One region of the Arthrobacter sp. UNCCL28 genome, then DNA from elsewhere that is predicted to be linked to it. Evidence: riboswitches for the same ligand, from Rfam matches in the RefSeq annotation. Region 1 holds a riboswitch; the other holds the start of a gene.
What was found. Region 1 has a riboswitch for thiamine pyrophosphate ahead of thiD (bifunctional hydroxymethylpyrimidine kinase/phosphomethylpyrimidine kinase). Riboswitches for the same ligand answer to the same signal wherever they lie in the genome.
Positions count from the first base shown of each region.

Region 1 (4,281 bases):
CCCGACGTCGAACGCAACCGCCTCAAGCGCATCCTGAAGGACCGCCTGCCGGAAAACGCCGGCGTCATTGTCCGCACGGCTGCCGAGGGCGCATCCGAAGAGGAACTGACGCACGACATCAACCGCCTTCGCGCACAGTGGGAAGGCATTGAGGGACAGGCCTCGTCCACCAAGGTCCTGGCTCCGGAATTGCTTTACGGCGAGCCGGACCTGACCATCAAGGTGGTACGTGATGTCTTCAATGAGGACTTCTCCAAACTGATCGTTTCCGGCGACGACGCCTGGGACACCATTGAGGCGTACGTTACCTACGTTGCCCCTGACCTGGTGGGCCGCCTTGAGAAGTGGACCAAGGACCAGGACATCTTTGCTGCCTGGCGTATCGACGAGCAGATCCACAAGGCACTGGAACGCAAGGTGTTCCTCCCCTCGGGCGGTTCGCTGGTCATCGACCGCACCGAAGCCATGACAGTGGTAGACGTCAACACCGGTAAATTCACCGGCAGTGGCGGCAACCTTGAGGAAACGGTCACCAAGAACAACCTCGAAGCCGCTGAGGAAGTTGTCCGCCAGCTTCGCCTCCGTGACATTGGCGGCATCATCGTCATCGACTTCATCGACATGGTCCTTGAGTCCAACCGCGACCTCGTCCTCCGCCGCATGGTTGAGTGCCTTGGCCGCGACCGCACCAAGCACCAAGTAGCCGAAGTGACGTCCTTGGGCTTGGTCCAGATGACCCGCAAGCGCATGGGCACAGGCCTCCTGGAGGTCTTTGGTGAGCAGTGCGAGCATTGCGCAGGCCGCGGCGTCGTCACCCACGACGAACCCGTGGAGCACCGCCGCGCCAACGTTGTGGCAGCTGAGCAGCACCGTCCCCACACTGAGGCCCAGCAACCCGCAGCCCGCACGGAGCGCAAGCGTCGCCGCGGCAAGGGCGGCGGACAACCCGTCGCCGAGGTCCCCGCGCAGGTCCACACCGCACCACCCGCTCCGGCTGCAGCTCCTGTTTCGACTGAGCCGCAGGACCCGGCCAAGCAGGCCAAAGCCGAGGCCACCCGGGCGGCACTGGCCACCATCGCTGCCGCCGCGCACGCAGCCCACCTGCACGACGACGAAGTTCACCGCGCGGAGGAGCAGGCACGGGCAACCGGTCAGCAGCAGGCAAGCGCCGGGCAGGCAGCCCGGAGCGAGGCTGGAGAGCCGGCCGCTCGTGAATCAGAGCGGGAAGCAGCTGTCCGTGAAGCACGGTCCACTCCGGTCCTGCGTTTCGGCGGCGAAGAAGTAGCGCTGCCGATCGGGGAACACCACGAGGAACCGCCGGCAGCCAAGCCGGCCATGAGCCTGGACCTCCTGGCAGAGGCCTTCTCACACCTTGGTGCGGCTCCTGCCGAAAAGCCGGAAGAAGTAGTCCCTCCCAAGGCGGCTGCCGCACCCGCGGTCGCCGTAGCCAGGCCTGCGGATGCAGGCCATGATGCTGCGCCGACGTCGGGCTCCCGCCGTGGGCGTCGTAACCGCAGTGCCAGCCGGGCGCAGGGCGCGGCCAACGAAACCAGCGTCGAGCACCACGAGGCTACTGCTTCAGCTGCCGGCGGAACATCGCACGAGGCCAAAGCACCTTCAGAGCCAGCCACGAAGGCCGCGTCCGCGGAGCCCATCATCCTCGGGGTGGGCGTACCGGCCTCCGAGCTCTAGTATTTCGACAACAAAGGGCCCTGCAGTAGACCGTCGCCGACGGGTACTGCGGGGCCCTTTGCCGTCCGCCCCAGCGGTCATATCCGGTCTTCAGCGTGGCGAAGTTCCCCGGCCGCTGTGCATCCCGGCTACGCTGGTGGACTGACACGGGGTGCCGGGCATTGGGCCAGGCTGAGATCCAGACCCGTTGAACCTGTCCGGTTAGCACCGGCGAAGGGATGTCCCCATGACGTTATCGTCGTACTCTCCTGTGTACCCTCTGGCCGTTTCCGGACGGGAAACCCCCCGGGTGCTGAGCATCGCGGGCTCGGACCCCTCCGGTGGTGCGGGTATCCAGGCTGATCTGAAGAGCATTGCAGCCCACGGCGGCTATGGCATGGCGGCATTGACCGCGTTGACGGCGCAGAACACCAAAGGAGTCAGCGCGGTCCATGTACCCCCGGTGGAATTCCTGCGGCTGCAGTTGGAGGCCATCAGCACGGACATCGCCATCGATGCCGTCAAAATCGGGATGCTCGGTGACGCAGCGGTCATCGATGAGGTCCGCCGCTGGCTCGAGCAGGTGCGTCCCGCCGTCGTGGTCCTTGACCCGGTGATGGTGGCTACCAGTGGTGACAGGCTCCTGCAGGGATCGGCCGAGTCGGCTTTGCGTGCCCTGCTTCCCTTGGCTGACCTCATCACGCCCAACCTGCCCGAACTTGCCATGCTGTTGGGGGAGGCTGAGGCGGCCGACTGGGCTTCGGCATTGGATCAGGGAAAACGACTCGCCGCTGAGTGCGGCAATACAGTCCTGGTGAAGGGCGGCCATTTGGCGGGGTCCGAATGCCCGGACGCGCTGGTGAACACCAGCGGACTCCTGAGCCAGGACGTCATTGAGGTAGCCGGCCCCCGGGTGGATACACAGAACAGCCATGGCACAGGATGCTCGTTGTCCTCGGCGCTGGCCACTGTCCAGGCCCGTACCGGCGACTGGGAAGTGTCCTTGCGCGAGGTCAAGCCGTGGTTGCTTGGGGCCTTGCTCAAGGCTGACAGCCTCGAGGTGGGGCTCGGAAACGGTCCGGTCCACCATTTTCATCACCAGAGGGTCCTGAGGCGAGGGGATTTTGCCGCGACGCTATGGAAGGAAGCCACTGTGGAGCTGGAGGCAATCTACAAGCTCGGGTTCATTGAGGGCCTGAAATCGGGCAAACTCCCGGAAGCTGCGTTCAACTACTACCTCGCCCAGGACGCCATCTACCTCAACGGGTACTCCAGGGTGCTGGCGCGTGCGGGCGCTCTGGCCCCCACGGAAGAAGAGCAACTGTTCTGGGCGAAAGCCTCGCAGCAATGCCTTGAGGTGGAATCGGAACTGCACAGGAACTGGCTCAGCACCCGCGAGGCATCCTCGGGGACCGGGCCGGTCACCAAGTCCTACGTGGATCATCTGCTGGCGGCCTCGGCCAGCGGCAGCTACTCCTTGGTTCTCGCAGCCATCCTGCCCTGCTATTGGCTGTACGCGGAGGTTGGCCAGCAGCTCAATGCGGCTTTTGTAGAGGCAGGGTCCCCGGCAGGGCATCCCTATGCGGACTGGCTCCGGACCTATGCCGACGAGGACTTTGCCGCAGCCACCAGGAATGCGATCAACTTCACTGACGCGGCTGCAGCTGCAGCGTCGGAGGGGGAGCGGGCGGCCATGGTGGAGGCTTTTGCCTTGTCCTGCCGCTACGAGACGGCGTTCTTCGATGCCCCGGGAGCTTTTGCCTGAGGGCTGTGGGAGAGGGCTTTTGGACTGGATCCGCAACTCGCCCACAGCGCGTCGCGGACCCAATCACGCTAATCGGCCTCAAACCCTGTAGGCTGTATGGGCACGGTGCCGGGAGAGTCCGTTTCATCTGGTGACGCAAGTCACGTGGTAGCCTCCGGACCCGGCCTCATTTGCAGCTGAAGGTCAAACTAGCGTAATCTTGATCTTCGGTGCTTACGCCAACACTTGGGTTATGCCCCTTGGAATTGTTCATGGGATGACTCGCGGACTTCGATCAGAAGTCCACGGCGTTGAGGCACAGCGCGAACCAAGCCTGATTCCGGTTCAAGGTTCCGCACGCAAATTTAGTTATAAACGTCGAGAGAAGTGAGTACCCAAGTGGTGTACGCGATTGTCCGCGCAGGCGGCCGCCAAGAAAAAGTTTCCGTTGGAGACTACGTAACGCTTAACCGCGTCCCCGGTGGAGCCGGCAGCACGCTTGAGCTGCCCGCCTTGCTCCTGGTTGACGGCGACAAGGTCACCTCCGCAGCTGCGGAACTGGCCAACGTCAAGGTTACGGCTGAGATCCTCGAAGACCTTCGTGGTCCGAAGATCGTCATCCAGAAGTTCAAGAACAAGACCGGCTACCGGAAGCGTCAGGGTCACCGTCAGGAACTGACCAAGATCAAGATCACCAGCATCGCGTAACTTTCGTTACCCGCTGTTCAGGTTTTTCAGTTTCCCCAGAAATTTAGAGGCAGGCATTTCACATGGCACACAAAAAAGGCGCGAGTTCCACTCGCAACGGTCGTGACTCCAACGCACAGTACCTGGGCGTCAAGCGCTTCGGTGGTCAGGTAGTTTCC
Region 1 covers NZ_FMWE01000010.1:48,903-53,183, reverse strand. Annotated here, with positions in the region: gene BLQ01_RS19985 (Rne/Rng family ribonuclease) at 1-1,692, shown strand, start outside; TPP riboswitch at 1,830-1,928, shown strand; gene thiD (bifunctional hydroxymethylpyrimidine kinase/phosphomethylpyrimidine kinase) at 1,919-3,436, shown strand; gene rplU (50S ribosomal protein L21) at 3,815-4,123, shown strand; gene rpmA (50S ribosomal protein L27) at 4,186-4,281, shown strand, end outside.

Region 2 (4,281 bases), on a different contig from region 1:
ACCGAGGCCGAGCGTGTCCTTCCGGGGTCCGGCGCCACGGCTGTTCCAGACATTCATCGCCATGTGGTGGTGGTAGCCACCGGCGGAGACGAACAGCGCCTGCCCATGCCAGCCTGCGGTCTGCTCAAAGCCGAGGGTCTCCACGTAGAACTTCCGTGCAGTGTCGACGTCGCCCACCTGCAAGTGGACGTGTCCGATTCCCGCCGCCGCCTGGTGTTGGCCGGTGACTGCAGCTTCGTTGAGGTGCTGTTGCAGGAACCTCTGCGGCGGCAGGGCCACGTTGTCCATCACCACGTTCTTGCCATCCCACTGCCAGGATTCGCGGGGCTTGTCGTAGTACAGCTCAATGCCGTTGCCCTCGGGATCGGTGAAGTAGAACGCTTCGCTGACCAAGTGGTCGGCGCTGCCGGCAAAGGCGCGGGGCTCATATTCGGCGGCGGTTGCAATCGTTGCCGCCAGGGACGGCTGGTCCTGGAACAGAATGGCCGTGTGGAAAAGACCGGCTTCCCCGCGGCCTGGAATCCGGAGGCCCGACGCCGGCGCAAGGTGCACCACAGGCTTTCCGACGCGCCCGAGGTAGAGCCCGCCGTCCTGCTCGGCCACGATTTCCAGGCCGAGGGCCCGCTGGTAGTAGTCACTCATGACCTTCATGTCACCTACCTTGAGCATCACGGTGCCCATGGTGAGTTCGGCCGGCAGAAGATCCTGGCTCAGTGGTGTGGTCAATGTAAAGCTCCCTGGTCCGCGGCGCCGCTCGTCGACACCTTACATAAACTAAATTACTTGAAGCTTCAATTTATTCCTAACGGACTACAGAACCGCGAAGGACGATGTGCGAGAGGTTGGCTACGGTCTGCAGGTCCTGCCTCGGATCCTCCGAACACAGCACGACGTCGGCACTGGCCCCTTCGCTGATACCGTCCTCTCCCAGCCACGCCCGGGCACGCCACGCTGCAGCGTCCAGCACCGCCTCCGGCGGCAGGCCGGCGTCGTGCAGCTCTTTCATCTCATCGGCGATCCTGCCGTGCTTAATCACGCTGCCGGCGTCTGTGCCCGCGTAAATTTCCACTCCGGCCTCGAAGGCTTCAAGCACCCGCTCGCGCCGCCGCTCCCACAGACGGACCATGTGGTCTGCATAGTGCGGAAACTTCGGCGCAGCCTGTGCGGCGATGTCCGGAAACGTGGCGATGTTGACCAAGGTGGGAACGATCGGCACCGACTGCTCCACCAAACGGGGAAGGTGCCGCGGAAGCAGGCCCGTGGCGTGCTCGATGCAATCGATGTTGGCGTCCAACATGTCATCGATCGTGTCCTCGGCAAAGCAATGGGCCGTCACCCTGGCACCCTCATCGTGGGCGGCGGAGATCGCATCCCTGACTACTGCGGCAGGGAATGAAGCAGCAAGATCTCCCACGCCGCGATCGATCCAGTCCCCTACCAGTTTCACCCAGCCATCGCCGTCGCGGGCTTCCTTCCGAACAGTCTCCACGAGGTCACCGGGATCAATTTCATGACCCAGGCCCCGGAGATAACGCCGGCTACGGGCAATGTGGCGGCCGGCCCGGATAAGGCGGGGCAAGTCCGCACGCTGCTGGACCCACCGGGTGTCACTGGGTGATCCGGCGTCCCTGATCAGCAGCGTCCCGGCGTCGAGGTCAGCTTGGGCCTGGGCAAGAGTGGCCTGCTCGTCAACGGCGCCGCCCGCGCCCAAACCGATATGGCAGTGGGCGTCAACAAAGCCGGGCAGGACCCAGCCATCCAGGACGCGGTCCGGCGCCTTCGCAGGGCGCACGAAGGTCAAAGTGCCGTCCACGGACCACATTCCGTGGCGTTCCTCGCTGATTGAGACGAGCACGGGTCCGGAAAATTCGATGGTGGCCATGGGAAAAGCCTAGTCCGCAGCGGCGCCTTCGGAGCTGGATGCTCATGTGACTGCGGGCCCGTTGGGAGCTGTGGTAGCTTCGTCTACGACCACACGGGAGCCCTTGCAGGGGCTGAGATCGGACTGAGGCAGTCTGCGACCGTTGAACCTGTCCGGGTAATGCCGGCGAAGGAAGTGAGCAGTCCATTGAACACCACCAGTACACAGCACAGCCCTGCCCAAAACCCGTCCAGCACGGACGATATTCCATCCAGCACCGGAGCAATCACGCCGGAATCCGTGACCCAATCATTGAAATCCCACTCCCTTGCCTACCGTGAGGACCCGGAGAATGGAATCCGGGTTCCCGTGACGGAAATCGCCCTGGAACCCTCTCCCAACGGCGATGCCAACGAGCCGTTCCAGGTGTACCGCACGGCGGGACCGGGCAGCGATCCGGTGATGGGGCTGGAACCATTCCGGGCAGCCTGGATCGAACGCCGAGGCGACACCGAGGCCTATCGCGGACGGCAACGCAACCTGCTCGACGACGGCAGGTCGGCGGTTCGTCGCGGGGAAGCAACAGCGGAATGGAAGGGTGCCAAGCCCGAGCCGCGACGCGCCGTCGAGGGTAAAACCGTGACACAGATGCACTATGCCAGGCAGGGAATGGTGACCCCGGAGATGCAGTTCGTCGCGTTGCGGGAGAACTGTGACGTTGAGCTGGTCCGCAGCGAGGTCGCAGCGGGCCGGGCAATCATTCCCAGCAACATCAACCATCCCGAGTCCGAGCCGATGATCATCGGCAAAGCCTTCCTTGTGAAGATCAACGCCAACATCGGCAACTCTGCCGTGACAAGCTCCATTGCCGAGGAAGTGGACAAGCTGCAGTGGGCCACTCAATGGGGCGCCGATACCGTCATGGATCTCTCCACCGGCGATGACATCCACACCACCCGTGAATGGATCATCCGCAACTCCCCTGTTCCGATCGGAACCGTCCCTATTTACCAGGCGCTGGAGAAGGTCAATGGCGAAGCCAACAAGCTGACGTGGGAGATTTTCCGTGACACGGTCATAGAACAATGCGAGCAGGGCGTGGACTACATGACCATCCACGCCGGGGTGCTGTTGCGCTACGTCCCGCTGACGGCCAACCGGGTTACGGGGATTGTCTCACGCGGCGGCTCCATCATGGCCGGCTGGTGCCTGGCGCACCATCAGGAAAACTTCCTCTACACGCATTTTGACGAGCTCTGCGAAATCTTCGCCCGATACGACGTCGCCTTCTCCCTGGGCGACGGCCTGCGCCCGGGCGCAACCGCCGACGCCAACGACGCCGCCCAGTTTGCCGAGCTGGACACCCTGGCCGAACTCACGCAGCGCGCATGGGCGTTCGATGTCCAGGTCATGGTGGAAGGACCGGGACACGTGCCGTTCCACTTGGTCAGGGAGAACGTGGAACGGCAGCAGGAACTGTGCAAAGGTGCCCCGTTCTACACGCTGGGGCCGCTGGTCACCGATGTCGCTCCTGGCTATGACCACATCACCTCGGCCATCGGAGCTACCGAGATCGCCCGGTACGGCACCGCCATGCTCTGCTACGTCACTCCCAAGGAGCATCTGGGCCTCCCGAACAAAGACGACGTCAAGACCGGCGTCATTACGTATAAGATCGCAGCCCATGCCGCGGACCTCGCGAAGGGACACCCCGGCGCCCATGAGCGCGACGATGCCCTGTCCAAGGCACGGTTCGAGTTCCGTTGGCGCGACCAGTTCGCCCTTTCGCTGGACCCCGTAACGGCTGAAGCCTTCCACGACGAAACGCTGCCGGCAGAACCGGCCAAGACAGCCCATTTCTGCTCCATGTGCGGCCCCAAGTTCTGCTCCATGCGCATCAGCCAGGACATTCGCGACGAATACGGGTCGGCCAAGGCCCAGGAAGCGATCGCCGAAATGTACAGCGGGATGCGCGGCAAGAGCGAGGAATTCCTGGCCTCGGGCGGAAAGGTCTATTTGCCGGAACCTCAGGTGCCGGGAAGCAAGGCCACCGTCAAAGCCGGCTCAGGAAGCCTGGATTGAAAGGGCCCGTCCGACGTCTGCAACAAAGGATCGGATGATGTGATCTCCGTCCACAGAGTCCTGGGGCCGGTGTCCTCCCGCTGCGACTCGGCGGAGGGCGCCGGTTTCCTGGAGATAACCGGCAATTTCCTCATAAAGAGGCTCCCATCCACCCGTGAGGACCAGGGTGGGAACACCGGGCACAATGTGCAGCGGCGCATCCCACGGCGGAGCCTGGAGCCTGAGCCTGCGGGCCGAACGCCGTGCTTCGGGAGAATCCAATCCCCCGGTTTCGGCAGAGAACGCCCGGCGGTAATACTCACGCTGATAATCGGCGTCGTTGAGCTGGTCCCGCACAT
Region 2 covers NZ_FMWE01000001.1:995,294-999,574, reverse strand. Annotated here, with positions in the region: gene BLQ01_RS04475 (VOC family protein) at 1-681, opposite strand, end outside; gene BLQ01_RS04470 (amidohydrolase family protein) at 803-1,882, opposite strand; TPP riboswitch at 1,966-2,073, shown strand; gene thiC (phosphomethylpyrimidine synthase ThiC) at 2,069-3,943, shown strand; gene BLQ01_RS04460 (alpha/beta fold hydrolase) at 3,926-4,281, opposite strand, start outside.
Region 2: linked by a shared signal. The riboswitch ahead of thiC (phosphomethylpyrimidine synthase ThiC) and the one ahead of thiD (bifunctional hydroxymethylpyrimidine kinase/phosphomethylpyrimidine kinase) in region 1 are both predicted to bind thiamine pyrophosphate.